DNA from 2 places in the Enterobacter hormaechei subsp. xiangfangensis genome. Region 2 is predicted to be linked to the other one. Evidence: predicted binding sites of a transcription regulator. Region 2 holds the regulator's gene; the other holds the start of a gene.
The links. Region 2 encodes LexA, which represses DNA repair genes until DNA is damaged. Its sites were predicted from a motif close to TNCTGTATGTACATACAGNA; they were not measured.

Region 1 (4,953 bases), 2.0 Mb from region 2:
CTGGTTCGAGTCCAGTCAGAGGAGCCAAATTTAAAAAGCCTGCTTTTAGAGCAGGCTTTTTGCTTTTTTGCGTTCGGTAAAATTGTCGGGTGGCGGCTTCGCCTTACCCGACCTACGTGATAACAGTCCTGTAGGCCCGGTAAGCGCAGCGCCACCGGGCAACAGAGTGTGCGATTACTCGCCTTTAGCGTCGACGTTTTTGATTTCGCCCATCACTTTCAGCTTCTTGGAGATGTCGCGACGCTCTTTGGACAGCTCAGCGTTTTTGATGATGTAGTCATCAACGCGATCTTCATAATCGCTCTTCATGCTGGCGATGATGCCCTGAATAGCTTCAACGCTCATACCTGGCTTGATGTAGTCGCTCAGGTTGTCCAGCAGCAGGACACGTTTCTGGTTGTCACGGATCTTCTTCTCTACGTCCTGGATTTCGCGCTGTAGCTTGTTTTTGCGGCGGAACAGGCGGACGAACTCCAGAACATCCTGGAACGAAGGCTTGGTAGTTTCCATTTTTACACCCCTGATAATGTGAGATTCGGATTCGTTAAAGCAACCGTTTTAACAGACAGCGGCTGCGAATGACAATGAGTATATCGTTTAAAACCATCATAACCCTAATTGTTGCTGAATCGAAGCAGCAGGCATCACATACGCTTTTTATTTGCGCAGAGCCCGGCAAATCAGCTGCGATAACAACTCCAGCTGCCGCGCCAGCTCCATACTCAGCCAGACATAACCATGGATGGGCGTTTCCGCCACATTGTCGCCCTGGCGCTCATTCATCAGCTGTTTGAGCTCGGCGACGATTTCGTTCAGCCGCTCGCTGTTTGCCCGTATCGGCTGCGGGTTACCTTCATAGAGCGCATGAGCGATGGTCAGCAGGGTTTGTTGCGTCATCTGCTGCGTCTCTTTCAGCGTATGCGCGTTGAGCATCAGAAGATGGCTGGGGCGTGAGGCCCAGTGGGCATTGATTTGCAGTTCAAGCATACAGACCAGATTACGGCTGACCGTCTGAATAGCTTCAAAGATGGCTTTCTGGATATGGGTTTCTTTGCTTGCTGGCGTAATTAACCCGCGCATTTTGACCACATCATTGAGGATTTTTTGCAGATGCTTTTCCAGCCGCGGACGCTCAATCAGATTCGGCGAAAACCCGGCCTGGTAGACCCGGTTAAATGCCGTGACGTAGTTTGCCATCTGAATGCGCCAGTGCAGGAAGGCGCGCTGCGGCCAGATGCCGGTAAACAGCATGGCGAGCAACGAGCCGAGGATCACGTCCCCGCTTCGCCACAATGCCGTGGTCATATCGCCCGCCGGTGCGCCGACCACAACCGCGAGCGTAATGCCAATCAGCAGCGCCTGATACGGTTTCTTGCCGAGGGCCAGCCATCCGCAAAGAAACATCGCCACCGCGCACCACAGCAACATGAACGGAAATGAAATCAGCTCCAGCTTCAGGGCGATAAGCCCAAGCGCTGAGCCTAAAACGGTACCGCCTATGCGTTCGAAAGCGCGCGGGACCACGTTCCCCCAGAATGAGATCGGCCCCATCACCACCACCAGCGTGATCAGCGGCCACGTCCCTTCCGGGATATCCAGCAAACGAACCAGTACGAAGGTCAACACAAACGCCAGCGCAATGCGGCAACCGTGCACCACGCGATAATGTTTGTATAACCGAATTTCAAAAGGGGTTAATGACTTGTCGGGGCGCACACCCGTCTCCAGCTCTACGGCAAACCACAATTGTACTGTGTTTTCAGCCGGGTGGATCGCGCCCGGCTGAAAAACCCTGCGTTTCGCAGGATTATCCCACTTTGTGCTCTACCGGTACAAACATCTCAATATCCCAGTAGCCGTCAGCATTGCCATCGTTCAGATAGCGTTCGAAGCAGGGTTTTGCTGCAATCTGGAATTTGCTGTCTTCCAGCAGGGAGTTGAAGAACTGATACCATGGAGTAGCGAAATCATGATTTTCAACGCGCGCGGCGGCAATAGCATACTCTCCGGCAGCAATTTCGGTCATCATCACCCCTTCGCTGTTTTCAGGAATAGTGAAATCGTCTACTACCGTTACGGCGGTAACGCAGCGGAGCTTTTCTGCCGGCACGTCATCCGGATTGTCATAATAAACGGCCACCCACTCCTGCGGCTGAATATGACGACCATCTACCCACATGACCAGCTGTTCAAATCCCTGCTTGACCGTCTTTTCCCACGGCCCCACGAGATGAAAGCCTGCAATCGTACGTTTCTGTTGCTGCCTGATGCTGTAGTCCATGCTGCCTCCGTTTATTACTGTATATATATACACTGTAAAGCAGAATCGAGATTATCGGCAAACCAGGAGTGTTTATTATGTGAGCAGACTCGCAACACTGCCAGTCTGCCCGAAAAGGTCAGAGTTTATGATGCAGATAATCGCCAAGACGGGAGAAAAGCCCACCCTTTTCAACGCTTTCCAGCGTAACCAATGGCCAGTGCGCGACCACCTTGTCACGATCGTACAGCTGGATCTCCCCTACCCGCTGATGCGCGGCGATCGGCGCTTCCAGCTCTTTTTTATCCATCACGTATTTCGCCTTGATGTTCGGCACTTCCGATTTGGGTAATGCCAGCCAGAAGTCCTGATCCGTGCCCAGCGCGATCTGCTCTTTATCACCGTACCAGATGCGCTCGGTTCCCACTTTTTTATCGTTATGCAGGATCTGCACCGTATCAAAATTTTGCTGTCCCCAGTGCAGCAGCTTGCGCGCCTGATCTTCACGTCCTTTCGGGCTGTCTGCCCCCATCACCACCGCAATCAGTCGACGCTGACCGTCCACCGCTGAGGCAATCAGGTTAAAGCCCGCGCCCGAGGTGTGTCCCGTTTTCAGACCATCCACGTTCATGGTCTTATCCCACAGCAGGCCGTTGCGGTTCTGCTGGGTGATGCCGTTCCAGGTCAGGCTCTTCTCGCTGTACATGTGGTAGAACTCAGGCTCGCCGTGAATGATGGCCCGTGAAAGCACGGCGAGATCGTAGGCGGAGCTGTGCTGACCCGGTGCATCCAGCCCGTGTACGGTTTCGAAGTGGGTATCGCGCAGGTTCAGCTTTTCAACATAGTCATTCATCATCCTGACGAACTGCGGCTGACCGCCCGCCACGTGATCCGCCAGCGCCACGCAGGCATCATTGCCGGAATCAACAATCAGGCCGCGGCTGAGATCGCGCACGGAAACCCGATCGCCCTCCTTCAGAAACATCAACGACGAACCGTCAAAGACCGGATTGCCTTTTGCCCAGGCGTCACGTCCGACCGTCACAATGTCATCGGGGCTGATGCGGTGGCTATCAATGGCGCGATCGACAACGTACCCCGTCATCAGTTTGGTCAGGCTCGCCGGATTGCGCTGCTGATGTTCGTTGCCCGCCGTTAAGATTTGACCCGTGGTGTAATCCATCAATACCCAGGAGCCAGCCTGGATGGCAGGCGGCTGAGGTGAAAAATCCAGCGGCTCGGCAGCCAGCGCGGATGAAATACTCGAAGCGAGTAAAGAAACAGCAATAAACAGACGGCGTTTCAACGGTATATCCTCAGGTCAGTAAAAATCGATGACCTTTTTACGGGAGTTCTGATGTCGTTACCTGCCTTAATTGCAAAAAAATGTGACAGCACGCAGATTTTTTCGGAACAAATCTCGCAAATTTCTTGCCTGACGGTGCTTTTTATTCGGACTGCTCACCCCAATCGTTTACCATAGAGACGTCAATTTTTAACAGGATGAGATTACTGGTGTCTGACTCTGCCGCGCGCCCGACTTTTTTGTTCCACGATTACGAAACCTTTGGCACCCATCCGGCGCTGGACCGACCGGCGCAGTTTGCGGCTATCCGTACCGATGACGAATTTAACGTCATCGGCGAACCCGAGGTGTTTTACTGTAAGCCCGCCGATGACTATCTGCCGCAGCCGGGCGCGGTGATGGTGACGGGCATCACGCCTCAGGAAGCGCGGGATAAAGGCGTTAGCGAAGCAGAATTTGCCCGTCGCATCCACGACCTGTTCACGGTGCCCAATACCTGCGTGGTGGGTTACAACAATATCCGTTTTGACGATGAAGTGACGCGCAATATCTTCTACCGCAACTTCTACGATCCGTATGCCTGGAGCTGGCAGAACCGTAATTCACGCTGGGATTTGCTGGATATCATGCGCGCCTGCTATGCGCTGCGCCCGGAGGGGATTAACTGGCCGGAGAACGACGACGGCTTGCCGAGCTTCAGGCTCGAGCACCTGACGCGGGCCAACGGCATTGAGCACAGCAATGCCCACGACGCGATGGCAGACGTTTACGCGACCATCGCTATGGCGAAACTTGTAAAAACCGCGCAGCCGCGCCTGTTTGAGTATCTGTTGAGCCATCGCAGCAAGCAAAAGCTGATGACGCTAATTGACGTGCCGCAGATGAAACCGCTGGTGCATATTTCAGGGATGTTCGGTGCGTGGCGCGGGAATACAAGCTGGGTGGCGCCGCTTGCCTGGCATCCGGACAACCGTAACGCCGTCATCATGGTGGATCTTGCCGGAGATATCTCCCCGCTGCTTGAGCTCGACAGCGACACCTTACGTGAACGGCTCTATACGCCGAAAGAGGCGCTGGGTGACCTGCCAGCCGTACCGGTAAAACTGGTGCACATTAATAAGTGCCCGGTGCTGGCGCAGGCCAACACGCTACGCCCGGAAGACGCCGACCGGCTGGGGATTAACCGTCAGCACTGCCTCGATAACCTGAAAGTGCTGCGCGACAACCCGCAGGTGCGCGAGAAAGTCGTCGCCATTTTTGCCGAAGCAGAGCCGTTCGTGCCGTCTGAGAATGTGGATGCGCAGCTTTATAACGGCTTCTTCAGCGACGCCGATCGCGCGGCGATGAATATCGTGCTGCAAACCGACCCGCGTAACCTGCCCGCGCT
Region 2 (4,953 bases):
CCTGACGCGAAATACGGCGGTGCTGGGTAATAATGGCCGCCATCAGCGACGGCAGCATCAGCATGTGCGTGATGTTATTACGGTAGTAGGTCATCAGCACGGCCTGCTCGCGCGGCAGAATGATGATGTCACCAATCGTATCTTTCTCGACTTCGAACTTGTTCATCTGCAACGCGTGATCGATCAGCTCGCTGGCGGTGGCAGACGGCACGGTCGAATCCACGGAATACGGCACGTTGCGCATGATATCCAGGTAGCAGTCAATCTGCTCGGTCAGCTGTTCGCGGGTCAGTGAACGCTGGCGAGAGGCCAGAAGCGCAGTACAACACAGGTTCATGGCGTTTGCCGCACCAGCATTGTTGATGCGTACCATCAGCTCGGATGCAATGCCGTTGACCGTTGGCGTCAGCCAGGCCGGACGTACCGCTTCGATAGGATCGATAGACTCGCGCCACTCCGGAACATGATGGTTCAGATATGTCATCAGCGGCAGGGGCTCGCCAAAGTTCACGTATCCCTGGCCGAGGTTGCGCAATTTACTCAGCCCACGCAGCATCTGCGGCAGACTCTCTTTCTCTTTAGTCGCACCGCGCAGCTCTTTCGCGTAGGTGCCCACTTCCATCACGTGTTCATAACCGATGTAAATCGGCACCAGCGTGATAGGACGGGTACCGCCACGCAGCATGGCCTGAATGGTCATCGACAGCGTGCCGGTCTTTGGATCGAGCAGACGACCGGTACGCGAGCGACCGCCTTCAACAAAGTACTCCACAGAATAACCGCGGCTGAACAGCTCGCCCAGATACTCCCTGAAGACGGTGGAGTAAAGCTTGTTACCTTTAAAGGTACGACGAATGAAGAACGCACCCAGACGGCGGAAAATCGGGCCTGCTGGCCAGAAGTTCAGGTTGATACCGGCAGCAATATGCGGTGGCACCAACCCCTGGTGATAGAGCACGTAAGAGAGCAACAAGTAGTCCATGTGGCTGCGGTGGCAGGGCACATAGACAATCTCGTGGCCGTCGTGCGCTAACTGACGCACGCGTTCGGCGTTGTGGACGTTAATCCCCTGATAGAGGCGGTTCCACGTGAAGCCGAGGATACGGTCAGAGAGGCGAATCATCTCGTAGGAGAAGTTCGCGGCGATCTCTTCCATCAGCGCGATTGCGTTCTGCTGCGCTTTCTCGTGCGAAATTTTCTTGCTGCGCGCTTCGTCTTCTACGGCACGGGCAATCGCTTTGGAAGCCAGCAGCTTGTTGAACAGATCCTGACGTGCCGGGAGACGTGGTCCAACGGCCGCCAGACGCTGACGTGCAAAGTGCATACGCGCAACGCGCGCCAGCTTTTGCGCAATGATTTTGTCAGTGCCGTGTTCATCCGCCATGCGGCGCAGTGAAACGGAAGGTGAGAAGCGGACAAAACTGTCGCGTCCCAGCCAGGAGACGGCGAAAAACTTCTGAATGCCGTTGAGCATACGCAGCGGCGGGTTCTCTTCCCCTTTTTCGCGCCCCGGACGACGGCCAAACATCACCGACACCGGCACCATCTGCACGTCCAGATCGGGGTTGCTGCGGTGCAGATCGAGGTAATCATGGAACAGCTTAATGGACTCTTCTTTCGGCGTGTAATAGGTGAACACGCGCGGCCCGCCATGGATGAACACGTAGCGTGGCAGCAGCGTACCGTCGACTTCCAGCGGTTCAAGTGGGTCAGGTAAATCGTGCGCCAGACATTGAGCGCGAAGCGTCAGCAGGTCTGCCTTCGAGTTATAAGGCAAAACGTACATAATAGGGCGCGACGTATCGAGCCCTAATTCCAGCGCAGGTTCTGCTGGGATAGACTTACTTTTTACCAGGACGCTTAATGGTAAATTAAGTAATTTGTAGTAAATTCGTGGCCAGCCGGACATAAACGATGTAAAGCCTCTGGTTAATAATGCAATTGCGGCGCAAGGATAACAGAAAGCGCGCAAAATTTCTGTTGTTACCCGTCATACTTCAGGTTGCAGCAAAACGCGCTGCGGCTTTAGTTACAGACGCTATTTATCATAAAAGGTTCTTTTAATGGCCAATAATACCACTGGGTTAACTCGAATCATTAAAGCTGCCGGTTATTCATGGAAAGGTTTCCGCGCTGCATGGGTTAATGAAGCCGCTTTCCGCCAGGAGGCGGTTGCTGCAATCGTTGCCGTTGTCATCGCCTGCTTCCTTGATGTTGATGCTATCACCCGCGTACTGCTCATCGGATCTGTCTTTCTGGTGATGATAGTGGAAATTCTTAATAGCGCTATTGAGGCCGTTGTTGACCGAATCGGGTCGGAATTCCATGAATTGTCTGGCCGGGCGAAAGACATGGGTTCCGCTGCCGTACTGCTGGCGATTATCACTGCGGCGATCACCTGGGTCACGCTGCTTTGGTCGCATTTCCGATGAGCCTCGAGGAATAATTAAGTCCCTGGTTTTTTGTGCAGTTTTTGGTTCCAAAATCGCCTTTGACTGTATATACTCACAGCATAACTGTATATACACCCAGGGGGCGGTATGAAAGCGTTAACGACCAGGCAGCAAGAGGTGTTTGATCTCATTCGGGATCATATCGGCCAGACGGGTATGCCACCCACGCGTGCAGAAATTGCGCAGCGTCTGGGCTTCCGTTCTCCTAATGCTGCCGAAGAGCACCTTAAAGCGCTGGCGCGTAAGGGCGTGATTGAGATTGTTTCCGGCGCCTCACGCGGTATTCGTCTGCTGGTGGAAGAAGAGAGCGGTATTCCGCTGGTGGGTCGCGTAGCGGCAGGTGAACCTCTGCTGGCGCAGCAGCACATCGAAGGGCACTATCAGGTTGATCCAGGCATGTTCAAGCCGAGCGCCGATTTCCTGCTGCGCGTTAGCGGAATGTCCATGAAAGATATCGGTATTCTGGATGGCGATCTGCTGGCGGTACACAAAACGCAGGACGTGCGTAACGGGCAAGTCGTGGTGGCGCGCATTGATGATGAAGTGACGGTTAAGCGCCTGAAGAAACAAGGCAATACCGTGCAGCTTCTGCCTGAAAACAATGAATTCTCCCCGATTGTGGTGGATCTCCGCGAGCAGAGCTTCTCTATTGAAGGACTGGCGGTCGGCGTTATCCGCAACGGTGAATGGCTGTAATCTCTTCCTGACAGGCTGTAGTTCCTCTACAGCCTGGCCTGTTTTCTGATTCCGGTAATTTCCATGGCATTGCTAACTTCTGCCGATAAGGCGTTGTGGCGTCTTGCGCTACCGATGATTTTTTCCAATATTACCGTTCCTCTGCTTGGGCTGGTGGATACGGCGGTTATCGGGCATCTCGATTCGCCGATTTATCTCGGCGGCGTCGCGATCGGCGCAACGGCGACCAGCTTTCTCTTTATGCTGCTGCTTTTTCTGCGCATGAGTACGACGGGCCTGACGGCCCAGGCGTATGGTGCAAAAGATCCCCTGCGTCTGGCGCGTGCGCTGGTTCAGCCGCTCATTCTGGCGTTCGGTGCTGGCGCGTTAATCGTTCTGTTGCGTACGCCGCTGATTGATTTTGCGCTCCATATTGTGGGCGGCAGCGATGCCGTACTGGAACAGGCCCGGCGGTTCCTCGAAATTCGCTGGCTCAGCGCGCCCGCTTCACTGGCAAACCTGGTCCTGCTGGGCTGGCTGTTGGGCGTGCAGTACGCCCGCGCGCCGGTGATCCTGCTGGTGGTAGGCAACCTGCTTAACATTATGCTCGATCTGTGGCTGGTGATGGGGCTGCACATGAACGTCCGGGGCGCGGCGCTGGCCACGGCGATTGCCGAGTACGGTACGCTGCTAATTGGTTTGGGAATGGTCTGGCGCGTACTGGCGATGCGCGGTATCACCCTGGATCTGCTGAAATCGGCCTGGCGCGGCAACATTCGTAAGCTGCTGGCGCTTAATCGCGACATCATGCTCCGTTCGCTCCTGCTGCAACTCTGCTTTGGCGCCTTAACCGTTTTTGGTGCGCGTCTTGGGCCTGAAATCGTCGCAGTCAACGCAGTGCTCATGACGTTACTGACCTTTACCGCTTACGCGCTGGATGGTTTTGCTTACGCCGTCGAGGCGCATTCAGGGCAGGCCTATGGCGCGCGTGAAAGCGGCCAGTTACGTGAGGTCTGGCGTGCTGCCTGTCGTCAGGCGGGCCTGGTGGCGCTGGCCTTTGCTCTGGTATACGCCTGTTTTGGTGAGCATATTGTCGCGCTACTCACCTCGTTGCCCGCGCTACGTGAGCTGGCCGATCGCTACATCCTCTGGCAGGTAGTATTACCGGTGGTGGGTGTGTGGTGCTATTTGCTGGACGGCATGTTTATTGGTGCGACGCGAGGGGCGGAGATGCGCAACAGCATGGCCGTCGCGGCGGCGGGGTTTGGCCTGACGCTGCTGACCCTGCCGTATCTCGGCAATCATGGTCTGTGGCTGGCGCTGGCGGTGTTTCTCTCACTGCGTGGCCTTTCGCTGGCCGTTATCTGGCATCGTCACTGGCGAAACAATACCTGGTTTCCAGCCCCGCACGATATATCGTAACGGTTAAAGATTCCGAATATAAAAACAACTACCGAATCCTTAACTACAATAATAATCACGTCCAGCAGAAAAGAACGTAGCGGGCGATACTCATAGACGCTTAACACGAGGACACGATTATGAATAAAGACGAAATCGGCGGCAACTGGAAGCAATTCAAAGGTAAAGCGAAAGAACAGTGGGGTAAGCTGACAGATGACGATATGACCGTCATTGAAGGTAAGCGCGATCAGCTGGTAGGTAAAATCCAGGAGCGCTACGGTTACGAAAAAGATCAGGCGGAAAACGAAGTCAAAGACTGGGAAACCCGTAACGACTACCGCTGGTAACCGGTACTATCCCCAAGGGCGGCCCTGAGCCGCCTTTTTCTTTGGCTTTAACGCGGCTTTTTCTTCACCAGGAT

Region 1: a site for LexA is predicted at 2,297-2,316, ahead of sbmC (DNA gyrase inhibitor SbmC). Genes of this name have one in related genera too.

Annotation. Positions count from the first base shown of each region.
Region 1 is NZ_CP017183.1:2,933,025-2,937,977, forward strand. Features, by position in the region: tRNA gene BFV63_RS14105 (tRNA-Asn) at 1-27, shown strand, start outside; gene BFV63_RS14110 (DUF496 family protein) at 175-510, opposite strand; gene BFV63_RS14115 (FUSC family protein) at 658-1,716, opposite strand; gene sbmC (DNA gyrase inhibitor SbmC) at 1,808-2,281, opposite strand; gene dacD (serine-type D-Ala-D-Ala carboxypeptidase DacD) at 2,400-3,572, opposite strand; gene sbcB (exodeoxyribonuclease I) at 3,764-4,953, shown strand, end outside.
Region 2 is NZ_CP017183.1:313,311-318,263, forward strand. Features, by position in the region: gene plsB (glycerol-3-phosphate 1-O-acyltransferase PlsB) at 1-1,909, opposite strand, end outside; gene BFV63_RS01510 (diacylglycerol kinase) at 2,064-2,432, shown strand; gene lexA (transcriptional repressor LexA) at 2,541-3,149, shown strand; gene dinF (MATE family efflux transporter DinF) at 3,213-4,550, shown strand; gene BFV63_RS01525 (CsbD family protein) at 4,670-4,879, shown strand; gene zur (zinc uptake transcriptional repressor Zur) at 4,927-4,953, opposite strand, start outside.